DNA from 4 places in the Williamsia sp. D3 genome. Region 1 is predicted to be linked to each of the others. Evidence: predicted binding sites of a transcription regulator. Region 1 holds the regulator's gene; each other region holds the start of a gene.
The links. Region 1 encodes LexA, which represses DNA repair genes until DNA is damaged. Its sites were predicted from a motif close to CGAACANNTGTTCG; they were not measured.
Positions count from the first base shown of each region.

Region 2: the regulator LexA is predicted to act here: its motif matches at 2,248-2,261, upstream of W823_RS38680 (HNH endonuclease signature motif containing protein).
Region 3: the regulator LexA is predicted to act here: its motif matches at 2,780-2,793, upstream of W823_RS32905 (HNH endonuclease signature motif containing protein).
Region 4: the regulator LexA is predicted to act here: its motif matches at 2,123-2,136, upstream of W823_RS36145 (HNH endonuclease signature motif containing protein).

Region 1 covers NZ_AYTE01000026.1:332,633-336,814, forward strand. The annotation lists partial or broken gene hrpA (ATP-dependent RNA helicase HrpA) at 1-9, shown strand, start outside; gene nrdR (transcriptional regulator NrdR) at 40-489, opposite strand; gene W823_RS56680 (LysM peptidoglycan-binding domain-containing protein) at 585-1,106, opposite strand; gene lexA (transcriptional repressor LexA) at 1,329-2,048, shown strand; gene W823_RS46615 (acyl-CoA dehydrogenase family protein) at 2,154-3,296, opposite strand; gene hflX (GTPase HflX) at 3,383-4,182, opposite strand, start outside.
Region 2 covers NZ_AYTE01000013.1:125,568-129,749, forward strand. The annotation lists gene W823_RS38670 (AIM24 family protein) at 1-4, shown strand, start outside; gene W823_RS38675 (AIM24 family protein) at 15-773, shown strand; gene W823_RS38680 (HNH endonuclease signature motif containing protein) at 904-2,118, opposite strand; gene crcB (fluoride efflux transporter CrcB) at 2,338-2,703, opposite strand; gene crcB (fluoride efflux transporter CrcB) at 2,700-3,182, opposite strand; gene W823_RS38695 (Dps family protein) at 3,315-3,788, opposite strand; partial or broken gene W823_RS38700 (catalase) at 3,926-4,182, opposite strand, start outside.
Region 3 covers NZ_AYTE01000003.1:130,506-134,687, reverse strand. The annotation lists gene W823_RS32915 (LysR family transcriptional regulator) at 1-108, opposite strand, end outside; gene W823_RS32910 (TDT family transporter) at 192-1,304, shown strand; gene W823_RS32905 (HNH endonuclease signature motif containing protein) at 1,434-2,648, opposite strand; gene nadB (L-aspartate oxidase) at 2,961-4,182, opposite strand, start outside.
Region 4 covers NZ_AYTE01000007.1:39,182-43,363, forward strand. The annotation lists gene W823_RS36130 (MFS transporter) at 1-455, opposite strand, end outside; gene W823_RS36135 (GntR family transcriptional regulator) at 607-1,389, opposite strand; gene W823_RS36140 (PPOX class F420-dependent oxidoreductase) at 1,510-1,896, opposite strand; gene W823_RS36145 (HNH endonuclease signature motif containing protein) at 2,200-3,753, shown strand; gene W823_RS36150 (amino acid permease) at 3,936-4,182, shown strand, end outside.

The DNA of each region.
Region 1 (4,182 bases):
CTGCGCTGATCCGGCAGCACCACTGCCGGACGAAAGCGGTCAGGGTTTGGCCGCTCGCAGATCGTCGATCTCTTTCTGGAAGTCTTCGACTGAGTCGAACGAGCGATACACCGACGCAAAGCGAAGGTAAGCGACCTCGTCGAGATCTCGTAACGGGCCCAGGATCGCCAGGCCCACTTCGTTGCTGGGAACTTCGGCCGATCCTGAGGCTCGAACGGCCTCTTCGACCTGCTGCGCGAGCAGGTGCAGACGGTCATCGTCGACCGCGCGGCCCTGGCAGGCGCGCCTCACGCCCCTCATCACCTTCTCGCGGCTGAAAGGTTCGGTGACACCGTTGCGTTTGACGACCGCGAGGACTGCGCTCTCCACGGTGGTGAACCGCCGTCCGCATTGCGAGCAGGCCCGCCGACGACGAATCGCCTGGCCCTCGTCGGCCACCCGTGAGTCGACGACCCGCGTGTCCTCGTTCTTGCAAAACGGGCAGTGCATGCAGGGTTCCTCGGACGTCAGCGGCCCCGTCGGAATGACCGGACACTCTGTTGTAGAGGATACCGCCCGGCCGATTGCTTGCCCCAGCACTGCAGCTACCGCGCGTAGATCGGCGTCACCAGGGATTGCCCGGGCGACAACGCTGAATTGCTCATCGCGTTGAGGTCCATGATCTTCTCCACCACCGCTTCGGTCGGCATCTCGGGTGCGATTCGAGAGGCGATGTCGCCCAACGATTCTCCCGACTGCACGTGGACGACCGCCGTCCCGGTGTTCGCCGGAGCGGCACCGCTCTCGACAACCCGGCCGAAGAACATGAGGAACAGCACGAGCATCATCAGGCCGATTCCGACCACGGCGGCTCCGGCCCAGGCACGTCGGCGGAAATACACATCGCGCTCGACGGCAACCGACGGTGCGGAACTGCCCGGCTCGGAGCAGCCCACCACAACACGGCGGTCTGCGGCGAGCCTGCGGTCGGCCGGTCGGCGAGTACTGTCGACACGCGCTCGCGCCGTGCGGGTGTACTGATCGGAGGCGACGGGCCCACCGACTCGGGCGAGGCGGCGACGGGGCCGCTCAGCGGCCGGGCGGCTGATGGTGGTGGCTGCAGTCATTGTTCGATCCTCGGGTCAACAGTTCGATCACTCGTTCGATTGAACGAATGTTCGAGTTGTATCACGGGGGTCCGACACACGCCACGCCCAATCGAACAAATGTTTGAGAGTTGTGACTGATTGCATTAGCGTGATCCCCATAATCCAACGAACAACGTGTGCGTTTTCTTCTCTCGACAGCTACGACACCTTGGCCGGACACCGTACGAACTGGAGGACCTGATGGCCGATACGACAGACACCCGGACGCCGCCGGACGCGGCGGCCGCGACGGTGGTCACTTCCGAACCGCTGGCCGAGGGGTCTCTGACCCCGCGCCAGAAAGCCGTGCTGGAGGTGATCCGGGCGTCGGTCCGCGAACGCGGCTATCCCCCGTCCATCCGCGAGATCGGTGATGCCGTCGGCCTCACCTCCACGTCGTCGGTCGCTCATCAGCTCCGCACCCTCGAGCGCAAAGGATTCCTCCAGCGCGAGAACAACCGTCCCCGGGCGGTCAACATCCAGGACACCGACCTCAACCCGGCCACGGCGGCCGGCCAGGTCCAGGTACCCGACGAATCACTGCCGACACCGACGTTCGTTCCGGTCCTCGGCCGCATCGCGGCCGGCGGGCCGATCCTGGCCGAGGAAGCCGTCGAAGACGTGTTCCCGCTACCGAAAGAGCTTGTCGGGGAAGGGTCTCTGTTCCTCCTGCGGGTGGTCGGCGAGTCGATGATCGATGCCGCCATCTGTGACGGCGACTGGGTGGTCGTCAGACAGCAGAATGTCGCAGACAACGGCGACATCGTCGCGGCCATGATCGACGGAGAGGCGACCGTCAAGACGTTCAAACGCACCAAGGATGCGGTGTGGCTGATGCCGCACAACCCGGTGTTCGACCCCATCCCCGGCGACAACGCCGTTGTGTTGGGCAAAGTCGTCACGGTGATGCGGCGCCTCTGAGGCGTCCGGCAACATCCTCGGTAACCGGGGACGCGGGGACTACGCAGACACGAGTGGGGTGCACCTTCCGGTGCACCCCACTTCGCGTAGTTATGAAACTCGTACTCAGACCCCGAGGCTTCGGCCGATGACTTCCTTCATGATCTCGGTGGTGCCGCCGTAGATGGTCTGAACGCGCGAATCGAGGAAGGCCTTGGCCACCGAGTACTCACGCATGTAGCCGTAGCCACCGTGCAGTTGCAGGCAACGATCGATGAGGTGGACCTGGTTCTCGGTGGCGTAGTACTTCGCCATCGCCGCGTCCGGAACGGTGAGCTTCTTCTCGTTCAGCAGTTCGATACACCGATCGACGAACACACGGGTGGTAGCGGTGGACGTCGCCAGTTCGGCGAGCAGGAACCGCGAGTTCTGGAAGCTACCGATCGGGCGGCCAAATGCCTTGCGGTCCTTCGTGTACTGGATTGTCGTCTCGAGAACCGACTCCATCGCACCGGCCGCCACAACAGCGATCGACAGGCGCTCCCGCGGGAGGTTCTGCATCAGGTAGATGAAGCCCATCCCCTCCTCGCCCAGCAGGTTCTCGGCGGGCACCTTGACGTTGTCGAAGCTCAGCTCGGCGGTGTCCTGCGCCTTCATCCCGACCTTGTCAAGATTGCGGCCGCGTTCGAATCCCTCCATACCGCGCTCGACCACCAGCAGGCTGAACCCCTTCGCACCGGCCTCGGGGTCGGTGCGGGCCACCACGATGACGAGGTCCGCGTTGATACCGTTGGTGATGAACGTCTTGGAACCGTTCAGCACCCAGTTGTCGCCGTCTTTCTTGGCGTTGGTCTTGATGCCCTGGAGATCGGACCCGGTGCCGGGCTCGGTCATCGCGATCGCGGTGATCAGCTCACCGGACACGAAGCCGGGCAGCCAGCGTGCCTTCTGCTCGTCATTGCAGAGGTCGAGCAGGTACGGCGCCACCACGTCGTTGTGCAGCGCGAATCCGATACCGCTATAGCCGCCGCGGACGGTCTCTTCGTCGATGATGGTGTTGTAACGGAAGTCGTCGACTCCCCCGCCACCGAACTCCTCGGGCGCCTCCACCGCGAGGAATCCGTTCTTTCCTGCTTCGACCCAGACATCCCGGTCCACCAGGTTCTGCTCTTCCCAGCGTTCGTGGTTCGGCGCCACGTGCTGTTCGAGGAAGCTCCGGTACGAATCACGGAAGAGAAGGTGCTCGGGCTCGAAAAGGGTGCGTTCCATCGTCAGGTCTCCGTTACAGGTGGCATTGGTTGGATATCCAACTGTAACCGGATTCTACATCTGTCCCAAAGCTGCAGTTCGAAGCGCTATTCGGCCGCCTCGGGAATGGCCAGAGATGCCAGCTGGCGCGACAGCGCGGCAGGCACCGTGGCGGTGATCGCAGTCCCGTCCGGTTCGTGACGTTCGGTCAATACGTCACCCTCGGCATGGATCCGGGACACGAGGTCGCCACGCTCATACGGCACCCGGACACTGACGTGCACGTCGTTCCTGGCCACCGACTCCCGGATGCGGTCGAGGAGTACGTCGATGCCCTCGCCGGTGGCCGCCGAGATGAACACGGCTGTCGGGAACAGCCCTTTGAGCTGCGCCAGTACCAGCGGGTCGGCCGCATCGATCTTGTTGATCACGAGCAGTTCGGGCGGAGCTGTTGCCTTCTCCTCCTCGAGCACGGATTCGATCACCTTCCGCACCGCCATGATCTGGTCGGTCGGAACCGGATCCGAACCATCAACGATGTGCAGGAGCAGATCGGCGTCGGCGACTTCTTCGAGGGTCGAACGGAAGGCCTCGACCAGCTGGGTGGGCAGATGCCGGACAAATCCGACGGTGTCGGTGATGACCAGTTCACGGCCATCCTCGAGGGACATCTGACGGGTTGTCGGATCGAGGGTTGCGAACAAGGCGTTCTGGACCAGCACGCCCGATCCGGTCAACGCGTTGATCAAACTCGATTTGCCGGCGTTCGTGTACCCGACGATGGTCACCGCTGACGCGGCAGCCTGCTTTCGCTTGGCGCGCTTAGTGGTTCGTGACGTCTTCATCTCGCGGATCTCGCGCCGCAGTTTCGCGGTGCGTTCGCGGATCCGTCGACGGTCGGTCTCGA
Region 2 (4,182 bases), on a different contig from region 1:
GTAAGGGAAAAGCCATGAGCGACATCTTGAATCCGTCGATGCTGCAAGGTGACGACAACATTCCGGGCAACACGTACGCGTACTACATGCAGCTGACCAAGCCCTGGATCATGTCCAAGGGCGCCATGATCGCCTACTACGGACAGATGCAGTTCCAGGCTCTGGTCCAGGGCATGCAGACAGCCATGATGCAGTCGCTGGCCGGCACCATCAGCGCGCCGCTGTACATGGGCGACTACGTGATCGCCCAGGGCCAGGGAACACTGATCATCGGCGACCGCGGCTTCGACATCAATTCGTACGACCTCGAAGACGGCAACCTCACGGTTCGGGCGGCCAACCTGTTGGCTTTCGAGCCCGGGCTGCAGCTGAACCAGTCGATCGTGCCGGGCTACTTGACACTCATCGGCACCGGCAAGTTCCTGGCATCCTCGAACGGACCGGTCATGTTCGCCGAACCGCCGTTGCGGGTCGACCCCGAGGCACTGGTCGGCTGGGCCGATTGCCCCTCCCCCAGTCACCACTATGACCAGGGGTGGATCACGGGCTTCATGGCAGCCGGCGCAGCGATGATGGGCGCCGCCAGCGGCGAGGAACAGCAGTTCGACTTCACCGGCGCCGGAACAGTTCTCATCCAGTCGAGCGAGAAGGTGATCAACGACCACAACCTGGTTCGCCAGCTGGAAAGCCAGATCCCCGGGTTGTCGACCATGGGACTGCAACGCCTGCAGCAACGAATCCAGACGCAGATGGCGGGCCAGCAGCAGTACTGACGGCGGGCAATTGCACCCCCGCTGGCCTGGGAGTCGCAAAACACCCGCGCGGAGCTCACACTATGGAGTTGTCAAGGATCTTGCGCGGTCTCGACCACATCGAGGGCGCGAACGGCAGCTGCTGGTCGACTTATGCTGCGAGGGTGAGGGTTCGGCGGTTGTAGGCCGGTAGTGGTTGTCGGGTGGGGTCGATGTCGGCGGGTGGGATCAGCCAGGGATGCCCGTCGGCGCCCATCACGATGTCCCAGTCGGTGTGGTGCACGGCCCGATGGCACGTCCGGCACAGGAGGCATCCGTTGCCCAGGGTGGTGGGTCCGCCGTTGGCCCAGTGCACGATGTGGTGGCAGTCTGACCAGGTTGCCGGTGCCCCGCATTTGATGCAGCAGGTATCGCGGATCAGGATCGCTTTGCGCACTGGTCCGGTGAACAGGCGCTTGGGTGGGCTCAGGTCGATTGGCACCTGCTGCCCGTCCAGGGTGACCGAGGTGATGGTGGCATCACACGCCAACGTGGCTGCGGTTGCTTCGGTGACCGGACCCATCCACCGCAGTGACGCAAAGTCGGGATGATCAGCCGGAACCGTCACAGCAACTTCCGTTCTCGGCGCTGATATCAGCGCTTGCCCACCGCCACCGCAGTCGAGGAGTTGGTGCAGGGCATCAGCTCGTCGTTGCGTCGGCGTGCGAGTATCGGCGCTGCCGTCCGGTTCAGGACGGGGTCGGGACCACACATCGAGCGCGGCCATCATCTTTTCCCCGATCACCGCATCCACATCGAAGCTGCCCGACAACCGGCCATCGCCGGTGACGACGTAGTCCAGGCTGTTCAACGAAGCGTCCTCGGCGGCCGGCACCCCACCCTGTTCTCCGGCGACCCTGTTACCCACCGTCCGGGCGATCCGGCCGATCTCCGCGGGCGGTGCACCAGAGATTGCATGAGCCACGAGTTTTCCCTCAACCTCACACCGAAAGTCGTCACTCATCACACCCACGAAGCGGCCCCGAACATGGCTGATACCCCGAGCTATTGCATCGACATGCTCGGCGGAAAGGAACCCGTCCCGAAAGTATCCAGCTGTACGCTCCAACCCCACCAAGCCAGTTCCGATGCGTAGCCACCGCGCCGCCACTGCTGGCGCGGCACCGTTGGCCTGCAACATCTTCGAGGTTGTCGACCCCATACGTTTGGCGACACCGAGGCGGTCAATGATCGCCGCGCCGGCCGCCAACCGCGCCTCGACAGCATTACGCAACGCGATCAAATCCTTCACCAAGCCCACGATGCCGGCCGGATCATCAGGAAACTCCACACCGATGACCTCATCCACCAGATCAACAACAGCCATCACCACACCCCCTCCAAGACAACAACATCGGGACAACAACACTGGGCCAGCCGACCGAGGTATTTGGCGTAGTCCCACGTATCTCAGAGTTGGTTCATCATGCGATCAGCTACCACCACTCTAATCATTCGAACACACATTCGATAGTCATCCGTTTGGACGACACCGCCGCTCAAACGGTCACACAGCACCCAGGCCACCGACGCCTGGGCGCCGAACTCACACAAGGTAGACGAGCCACAGCCCCAGCGCACAAGCACCAACCGAGAGAGCAAGCGGGATAACAGTATTCGAAAGGGCCATCCCGTGGCGTCCCTGTTGAACGAGGCGCACCGTCTCGACACTGGCCGTACTGAATGTTGTGTATCCGCCACAGAATCCGGTCCCGACGATGGTCTGCCAGGCACTTGGTTGGCCGTGGAACAACACCACTCCGGCCACCAGCCCGATCAGCAACGAGCCCGACACGTTGATGAACACCGTCCCCCACGGGAACACTGCGGGGTGGCGGCGTTTGACCTCCGAGTCGACCAGAAAACGGGTCACCGCTCCGGCCGCGCCGGCCAACATCACCAGAACGATCATCGGCGGGGCGCCGGTCGACTCACGCGTGCCTTTGTGGCAACAGCGATGCCCGCCCAGGCCATCACCACACCGAGGATCACAGAAGTCGCCATATAGGCCACGGCGACAACAACTTCGCCATCCCTGCCGAGCAGAGAAGCTTCGAGTGCAAAGGCACTGTAGGTGGTGAATGACCCGCAGAATCCAGTACCGAAAAACAGGCGAAAACGCTGCCGGCGTCCGGTGTCATCCCCCATCCTGGCCAGCGCTTCCAAGACAATGCCCAGCGCAAAGGCGCCCGCAAGATTGATCAGGAAGGTGGCCCACGGCCACTGCGGGGGGTGGAACGGGTAGGCCTGCTCGATCAGGTAGCGAGCACCGGTGCCCAGCAGGCCTCCCGCAAAAACCATCGCGAGCGAGGCCACACGCAGGTGCAACGGTCGTGCAGCCACGAGGTCGGGATCCCCGGGGAGTTCGGGGTGGGAATCGGGCCGCGTCACCAAGTGAATGTACTTCGATACGGCGCCGACCGCATACGGCATGCGAAAGCCCCCACGGCCGAGGGGCTGTGCCGTGGGGGCTCTCTTCTACAAGCGCGTCTGCAGACGCGCTGGACTTGCTGACCGATCCGGTCAGGCGACCTGCGCCTGCCACATCCAGTGCAGCTGCTCGAGCCGCGCCGCGAAGCTGATCAGGAGGTCCTGGGTGACCGGATCAGCTTCTTCGGTGGCCTTGATTCGCGTGCGCAGACCGTCGACCACGGTCTTGATGTTCGCGACAATCGCATCGACCACGTCGGAGTCCTTGGTCCAGCCTTCGCCGAATCCCTTGGTGCCCGCGGTCTTTGCAACGGTCTCGGACCGGCCGTCCGGGCTGACGCCGATGGCCGTTGCCCGCTCGGCGGCGGCGTCGGTGAACTCGCGAGCAGCGGTGACGAGCTCGTCGAGCTCGAGATGCACCGACCGGAACTGCTTGCCGACAACGTTCCAGTGAGCCTGCTTGGCGATCAGCGACAGGTCGATCAGGTCAACCAAGGTCTCCTGCAGCGCCTTTCCGGCGATCGACTGCTGGTCGTCGTTCAGTGTGCTTGTGATGGGGTTGCTCATTGCACTTTCCTCTCTGTTGAAGTAATTGGTGCGGCCGGTATCCGGCAACACCATCTTGACCGATGGCGACGTGGTCCGTCACGGCCGGTCAGGCATGTGAGCGCTGAGGTCAGCCTTGCCTGAGTGCAAGTCCGACTTCAGATTCCGCCTCGAACACCTTCCTCGACCTTCTTGCCGAGTTCGGGATCAACGTTCTTCCAGTAGTCGAAAACGCGTGAAAGTACAGGCTCACGCACTCCGTCCGAGACGTGCCCGACGATGTTGCTCACCAAACGGTCGCGCTCGTCGTCGTTCAAGACCTCCCGGTAGAGAATGCCCGCTTGGGTGAAGTCGCCGTCTTCCTCATGCTCGATGTACCCGGCCCGCACCGCCTGGCCATCGAAGGCCCACAGGC
Region 3 (4,182 bases), on a different contig from region 1:
CTGGCTGAGGTTCTGTTCGCGGGCGGCGGCGCTCATACTGCCTTGCCGTGCCACTGACACGACAACGTCGAGGGCGGAGAGGTCGGGGACTCGGGCGGGCAACACCATCTGCCGAGGCTACAAGCCTGACTTGTACCCGGACAACAACAAGCCCTCTACCTGTCTGGACGAGACGAGGTGACGATGAATCCATGACGCCGAACTGGTTCTCTGCAGTGATGGGCACGGGCATCGTGGCCACGTCGGGTGTGGCGTTGCACTCGGCCTGGCCGGCGATGGGAGTTCTCACCACCTCTTTCTGGGTGATCGCGCTGGCCGGTCTGGTGGTCGCGTCGTGCCTGTTCCTCGGCAAGGGGCCTGCCGATCACGCCGCAGACCCCGGTATGGCTCACTTCTACGGCGCCCCAGCCATGGCCTTGCTCACGGTCGGGGCCGGGACGGTCGAGCTCGGACCGCAGTTCGTCGGTGACTCAGCCGCAGTGTGGGTCGGCGGTGCGTTGTGGGCGGTGGGTACCGCCGCGGGCGTGTTCACAACCGTGTGGGTTCCATTTCGGACGATCACCGGTACGCAGAGTTCGGCGGACGGTGCCATGCCGAGTTGGTTGATGCCGGTGGTTCCGCCGATGGTGTCGGCAGCCACCGGCCCGTTGCTCCTCCCGCACCTGCCACCCGGAGACATCCGATCAGGACTTCTCGCAACGTGTTACGCGCTCTTCGGGCTGACCTTGATTGTCGGGTTCTTGACGATGTCGATGGTCTACTCGCGTCTCATCCATCGCGGACTGCCGTCTGTGCAGGTTGCACCGACGGTATGGATCATGCTCGGGATGATCGGCCAATCCATTGCAGCCGCAGTGTTACTCGGGTCGAGTGCCCACCTCGTGTTCGACGGCGAGCAAGCCTCGATCGCAAACGGTCTGCGCGTCCTCGGTATCGGCTACGGATTGGTCATGTCGGGGTTTGCAGGGTTCGTCTTTGTCCTCGCGGCGCTGATCACCGTGCACAACGTCCGACGGGGACTGACCTTCACGCCCACCTGGTGGAGCTTCACCTTTCCGATCGGAACGTGCGTGACTGGTTCGGCATCACTTGCCGTTGCGGTGGGGTCGACACCCTTGAGCGTCATTGCTGCAGCGTTGTTCGCGCTACTGCTGGTCACGTGGGTTGTGGTGGCGGGATGGAGTTCGGTCTACCTGCGCAGAACAACCATTCAGCGACAGCACTTTTCACGTCTCGAAGTCGCCAACGCAAGTGGCCCTGATCGTGCTCCTGAGCCGGCCCGTGTTGGTAGGGCTGTCGCCTGACCTGCGCCAGTCGGACAGGCGACAGCCCCTGACGCGGTTTCACACTATGGAGTTGTCAGGGCGCGTCCGCGGTTCCGGCGATGTGTCGGGTGCGGTGTTGTGCTGGCTGCGTGGGTCAGGCAGCCTGAGTCAGGCTGCGTGGGTGAGGGTTCGGCGGTTGTAGGCCGGTAGTGGTTGTCGGGTGGGGTCGATGTCGGCGGGTGGGATCAGCCAGGGATGTCCGTCGGCGCCCATGGTGATGTCCCAGTCGGTGTGGTGCACGGCCCGATGGCACGTCCGACAGAGCAGACACCCATTCGCGAGGGTGGTCGGCCCTCCGTCAGCCCAGTGGACGATGTGATGACAGTCCGACCAGGTCGCCGGTGCCCCGCATTTGATGCAGCAGGTATCGCGGATCAGGATCGCTTTGCGCACTGGTCCGGTGAACAGCCGTTTGGGTGGGCTCAGATCGATTGGCACCTGCTGCCCGTCCAGGGTGATCGAGGTGATCACCGCATCACACGCAGCTGCTGCCGCGGTCGCTTCGGTGACCGGACCCATCCACCGCAGTGACGCTCGGTCGGGATGATCAGCCGGAACAGTCACCGCCACTTCCGTTCTCGGCGCCGATATCAACGCCTGCCCACCGCCACCACAATCGAGGAGTTGGTGCAGAGCGTCCGCCCGCCGCTGCGACGGTGTGCGAGTATCGGCGCTCCCGTCCGGTTCAGGACGCGGCCTGGACCACACATCCAGCGCGGACATCATCTTCTCCCCGATCACCGCATCCACATCAAACCTGCCCGACAACCGGCCATCGCCGGTGATCACGTAGTCCAGGCTGTTCAACGAAGCGTCCTCGGCGGCCGGCACCCCACCCGACACCTCGGCGACCTCATTACCCATCGTCCGGGCGATCCTTCCGATCTCCGCGGGCGGTGCACCAGAGAACGCATGAGCCACGAGTTTTCCCTCGACCTCACACCGGAAATTGTCACTCATCACACCCACCATGCGGCCCCGCACATGGCTGATACCCCGAACTATTGCATCGACGTGCTCAGCGGAGAGGAACCCGTCCCGAAAATACCCGGCCGTACGATCCAACCCCGCCAGGCCGGTGCCGATGCGTAACCATCGTGCCGCCGTCACCGGAGCAGCACCATTGGCCTGCAACAACTTCGACGTCGTCGATCCCGCCCGTTTCGCCAACCCCAACCGGTCGATGATCGCCGCACCGGCCGCCAACCGCGCCTCGACAGCATTACGCAGGGTGATCAGATCTTTCACCACCGCCACCACCCCGGCCGGATCATCAGGAAACTCCACACCGATGACCTCATCCACCAGATCAGCAACAGCCATCACCACACCCCCTCCAAGACAACAACACTGGGACAACAGAATTGGGACAGCCGATCACAATGGTGGCGTAGTCACACGTATCTCAGAGTCAGGTCTTGCGGACGATCAGCGTGGTATCAGTCTACGCTGTTCGAACATGCATTCGATAGTCATCTGTTCGGATGAACCTGGCCGGGAACCCGCGCACAGGCGAGAACGTCAAAGGGGGGAAGACGATGAGCATCTACGAAAACTGAAGCAGGAGAGCCGTTATGAACAGACTGAGGAGCCAAAGCGCTGTACATCCACCTGACGATCGGCGAGTCGCGTGCGTCAACCCGCGATGGGTGCAGAGGCCTCGGGGTAGTCCACCCGATGGTGGCAACCCCGCGACTCTTTTCGGGCCAAAGCGCCGGCGACCACCAGTCGTGCGGTGGCGGTCAGGGCAGCATCTTCGTGGTCGGCACCATCCAGCAGTGGTCGACGCGGCACCGCATCGAGGTGGTCGGCGAGAGCCATCAGCCCTGAATGGTCGCGAGACAGGGCCGCGCTCGCAGACATTCGGTCCTGGAGGTCTCGACGTGGGGCGACAGGTGCATCGAGTTCGGGCGCGACGTCCGGTCGCAAAGCGTCGGGGTGCCCGGTTCGGCCGGCGGCTGCCCGCGCGACCCGTAGTCCCATCACCAGTCCTTCGAGCAAACTGTTGGACGCCAACCGATTTGCACCATGCAGGCCTGTCCGGGCGACTTCGCCTGCGGCAAACAACCCAGGAACGGTGGTGGCGCCCTCGGTATCGGTGACAACACCTCCACAGAGATAATGAGCGCCGGGCACCACCGGGATGAGGTCGGTGGTGGGATCGATCCCGATTGCTGCGACACCGGCGGTGACCGTGGGGAAGCGGTGGCCGAAGTCGGCGATGTGGCGGGCGTCGAGGTAGACGCAGCGGTGGCCGGTGCGCGCCATGGCGGCACTGACCGCGTTGGCGACCACGTCGCGCGGAGCGAGATCACCGAGGGGGTGTACGCCTTCGGTGACCGAATTGCCTTCGCTGTCAACGAGTCTTGCGCCCTCGCCGCGTAGTGCCTCGGTGATGAGTGTGCGCCTGCCTCGCTGACCGGGGCGGTACAGCATCGTGGGATGGAATTGGATGAACTCCATGTCCGAGACCGCCGCACCAGCCCTGTGTGCCAGGGCGATGCCGTCGCCCGTCGAACCGAGTGGGTTGGTGGTGGCCGCATAGAGGTGTCCGACCCCGCCGGTCGCGAGAATCACCGTGGGCGCCAAGATGTCTCGGAAGGAGCCACCGGAGCGTCCGACGCGCACCCCGACCGCTGTGCCGTGCTGGTCCTGCAAGATCTGCTGGGCATACGATTCGTCGAGCACGGTGATGGCGGGTTGGGCGAGCGCGCGCACCGCCAGGGACCGTTGCACCTGCGCTCCGGTGGCGTCGCCGCCGGCGTGAATGATCCGACGAACGCTGTGGCCACCTTCTCGCGTCCGCAGGAAGCGCCCGTCGTCTCCGATGTCGAAGTGCGCACCCCAGCTGACCAAG
Region 4 (4,182 bases), on a different contig from region 1:
GTTGCCGCTCCGCCGTATTCGCCTCCGGTGGAGAATCCCTGGACCACCCGGAGTGCGATCAACAGGATCGGCGCCCATACGCCGGCGACCGCATGCGTGGGCAGCAGTCCGATGAGGGCGGTGGCGCCCGAGATGAGCAAAATGGTCATGGCCAGCACGGCTTTTCGGCCGATCCGGTCTCCGATCGGACCCCAGATCATGCCGCCGAGCGGTCGGAGCACAAATGAGATCGCAAATCCCAGCATCGTGCCGATGGTCCCGAGGTCGCCGGGAAAGAAAGCTTGCGTGAGATAAGTCGTGGTGGCGGCGTAGACGCCGTAGTCGTACCACTCGGTTGCGTTGCCGATGGCGGATGCGCCGATGGCCTTGCGTAAGAGCTTCTTGCCTTCCGGTGAATCCGGATCCGGAAATCCTGGTGCAACGTCTGAATTCGTTTTCGCGATGTTCGGGCTCATTGATACCCCCTTCAACTGAAGACGTCGGGCTCTGGTGTCTTCGAGGCCCACAGATTCCTGCTACTTCCGCGTTTTGAAAGCAGGTGACTAGGCGTTTGTCGGTGCAGGCCTCCTCGAGGGTGGTGGCCCCGGCAGGTTGCCGAAGCCCGATCTATCTTCCCGATACCGGTCGGTTGACGGGCACGTTCGGACTCGACGTTATCGCTGCGCCACCGAACTGAGATACGGCACCCGGTTCGGCGATGATTCGCCGCAACCCGTCCCGCATGTGGTCGACCATCAGTTCGTCGGCCGATTTTGTGTCCCGCTGGGCAATTGCCGAAACGATGCGGCGGTGTTCGGAGATCCGCTCTTCGGCGGATACGTAGGTGCCTCGCATGGCCCCCAGACACATCCGTGTCTCGACGAGAATGGTCTCGTGAAGTCGCGAGAGCCGGGGGCTACCTGCGAGTTCTACGAGTTCGTGGTGAAATGCCATGTCCGCGTCCGCAATCTGCGGACCATTGGGGTCGTCCGCGTGCCGCTCCATCTCCTCGACTGCGGCGGTGAGGACGTCGACGGCGTCGTCGGGGCGACGCAGGATCACCTGTTCGAGTGCGGCGCGCTCGACCGCGGCCCGGGCGACGTACATGTCCCTGATGTCGTCGTCGTCCATCGTGATCACGAACAGACCGCGATTCCGGTAGCTGACCAGCAGCCCTTCCTGCGTCAACCGCTGCATGGCCTCGCGCAGTGGTCCGCGGCTGACGCCCAGATCGGCCGCCAGGCCCGATTCGGTGAGTTGCGAGCCGGGAGGAAAGTCACCCTTGGCAATGGCTGCTCGTAATTGACGCGCGATGATGGCCGGCGTCGACTCCTGGACCAGGGGTTCGAGTACCCGAGGCCTGGCCACGCGCCCGCGGGCACCGCCGGACTTCTTGATCTCATCGGACATGAGTCACCGCACCCAAACCCCTCGCGTTCCGTCTTCGTAGATTGTTGACAATCTACCGCAAAGGCGGGCTCACACAACCTGCCTGCCGGTTTTTGGCGGCGGCGGGAACACCTGGGCCATTCAGTTGCTTGACGTGATCGCCAACCCCACGGTGCCCTTCTTGCCTCTACGCAGCAGGCTGCCCTTCACCGTGACCCATCCGAGAAGCCGGTACTTCTTCTGCACCACCTCGCGCGCGTGATCGGTGCCTGCGGCATCGAGAATCGCGGCTGTACCGGACACGGGATCTCCGTATGTCTGCTTGCCCCGCACGTCGCACGCCTGGACCACCACGGCCGGGTTGCGGCGCAACCGCTTCACCTTCCACGAATCGGTCACCGTCCACATCAACAACTTGTCGCCGTCGAGCGCCGCCCACAACGGCGAGGACACCGGTGTCCCGTCCTTACGGAACGTGGTCAGCTGCACGTATTTCGCGGTTCCTGCCTGCCCAAACGGTGTTGTCATCAAAAGCCCTTCGTCGCCAGCCCTTGTCCGCAGATGCTACGCACCCGGTGGGGTACGCCGGCCACCATCAACAACCGCCCTTCGATATCACGCAGGCGATGACCGCGTACTCAATAGGAGGCAAGGCAGTCGGTTGCGAGCGAATATCGCACCGCAGCAAACCAATTCGCGCTGTGCCGACCACACACAACGAACTCATCCACGTACTGAGGTCGTGGTCGTCAATCGAACATGTGTTCGACAAATGGCCGGCGCCCAGGTAGACTGGAAATACGTTGATCGAGGCCCGGGGGGGACCAACCGATGACCGATACCACTTCTCTTGATCCACCGGCGACGCCGGTGTTGATGGGCCTGTATCGAGAGCTGAGTTCTGTCCTCGACCGAATAGCGGGTGCGTCTTCGTCAGATCTTGACGACGCGTCGGTGTGCGAGCTGGCACGACTGAACGAGAAAGCTGTTCGCGCCCTTGGTTTTCAAGGTTTACAACGGCTGCTCGAAGTGTCAGATCGGGGCGCATTTCGCAAGGCCGGGCACCCGACATTGCACCGCTTCGTGATGAGTGAGTTGCGGGTTACCCGCGGCGATGCGTCATCGCGGTTGAAGGCATTGGATGCCGTCGCCCGGCTTCACTCCCTGCAGGGCGAGGTGCTTCCGCCGAAGTGCCCTGCCGCAGCAAAAGCACTGGCAGAGCGAGCAATTGGTCTCGCGCATATGGATGTCATGCTTGATGTCCGCAAACACATCCCCAACAAGGCCGCGCCCGAGGTACTCGACGTTGTCGATGCGTGGATGGTCGACAACGCGCGCACGATGAATCCGACCGACCTGATCCAGTGTGGGCGCGAGGTGCTGGCGCGGGTCGACCCCGACGATGCACTGACCGATGAGCAGGACCGCAAACGCAACCGCGGGTTGAGTGTGGGCGAACAGGGCACTGACCTGATGGCCAAGATCACCGGCACCCTCGATCCGCAGACGCTCGCACTGTTCAAGACCGTCCTCGATGTATGGGCGGCCCCAGGTATGAACAACCCTGATGACCCCGAGTCCCCGGTCGGAGCCGTCGACGATCCGGGCCACCACAAAGCACTGATCGAGTCAGCCGCCCACCGCGACACCCGCACCACCGCCCAGCGCCAACACGACGCGTTCAAAGCGATTCTGCGCACCGTCCTGGAGTACAAACTTCTGGGCACGTCCTATCGCGGGTTGCCGGCCCAGGTGATCATCACGATGACAAAGCAGCAACTCGACGACGTGGCAGGCATCGCAACCACCGCGTCGGGGGTGGATCTTCCGGTCAAAGACGCTCTCGAACTCGCGGCTCGCTCAGACAAGTCGTTGGCTGTGTTCGCACATCACTCAGCCGAAGTCCTGTACTTCGCGCGGGCGAAACGCGTTGCCCAGCAGGGCCAACGGTTGGCATTGTTCGCCGCCTACCGCGACTGTTCGCACCCGGGCTGTCGCCAACCGGCCACCTGGGCCGAGATCCATCACGTGAACGCGTGGATTCTGGGCGGACTGACCAATGTCGATGAGCTGGTGCCGGCCTGTTCCGCCCATCACGCGATGATCGGCGACGGTCCCGACCAGTGGCAGACCGTCATGATCACCGAAGGCGCCGACGCGGGCCGGGTCGCCTGGATCCCGCCGGCATGTGTCGATCCCGATCAAGTCCCGCGGGTCAACCGCGCCAACCACGTGGGCGAAACCGTTGATGCCGAGTGGATCAAGGTCATCACCAAACGCGACAAAGCGCTCAGAGACCACGAACAACGCCTGATGCACCAGAGCCATTCGCGGCCGCCAGACCTCCCGCCAGACGACAATGCCGACGCGAACGGTGAGGGCTGAGGGGCCGAAGCAAACTGGCCAGACCGGCGGTTTGCGCCGGACGCAAAGGGGTAGTCTGCGCAACAAGTTTCTCGCAGCGCAACGAGAGGGCAGAAAATCATGCCGACAACAACCCCACTGCCTGCTGTGTGGACGCCCGGCGTCACCCTGCGGCACGGAAACGTCTGCACGGACGCTCAGTCGTGAGCACCACCGAGAAGAACACCGGCGGTTCGGCCACGTCGTCGTCGCTGGGTACCAGCCTCAAACCCAGACACATCACCATGATCTCCATCGCCGGCGTCATCGGTGCCGGGTTGTTCGTCGGATCGGCGAACGCGATCGAGAAGGCCGGGCCTGCGGTGATCATCTCGTACGCGCTTGCCGGGACACTCGTGGTGCTGGTGATGCGCATGCTCGGCGAGATGGCCACCGCCAACCCCAACACGG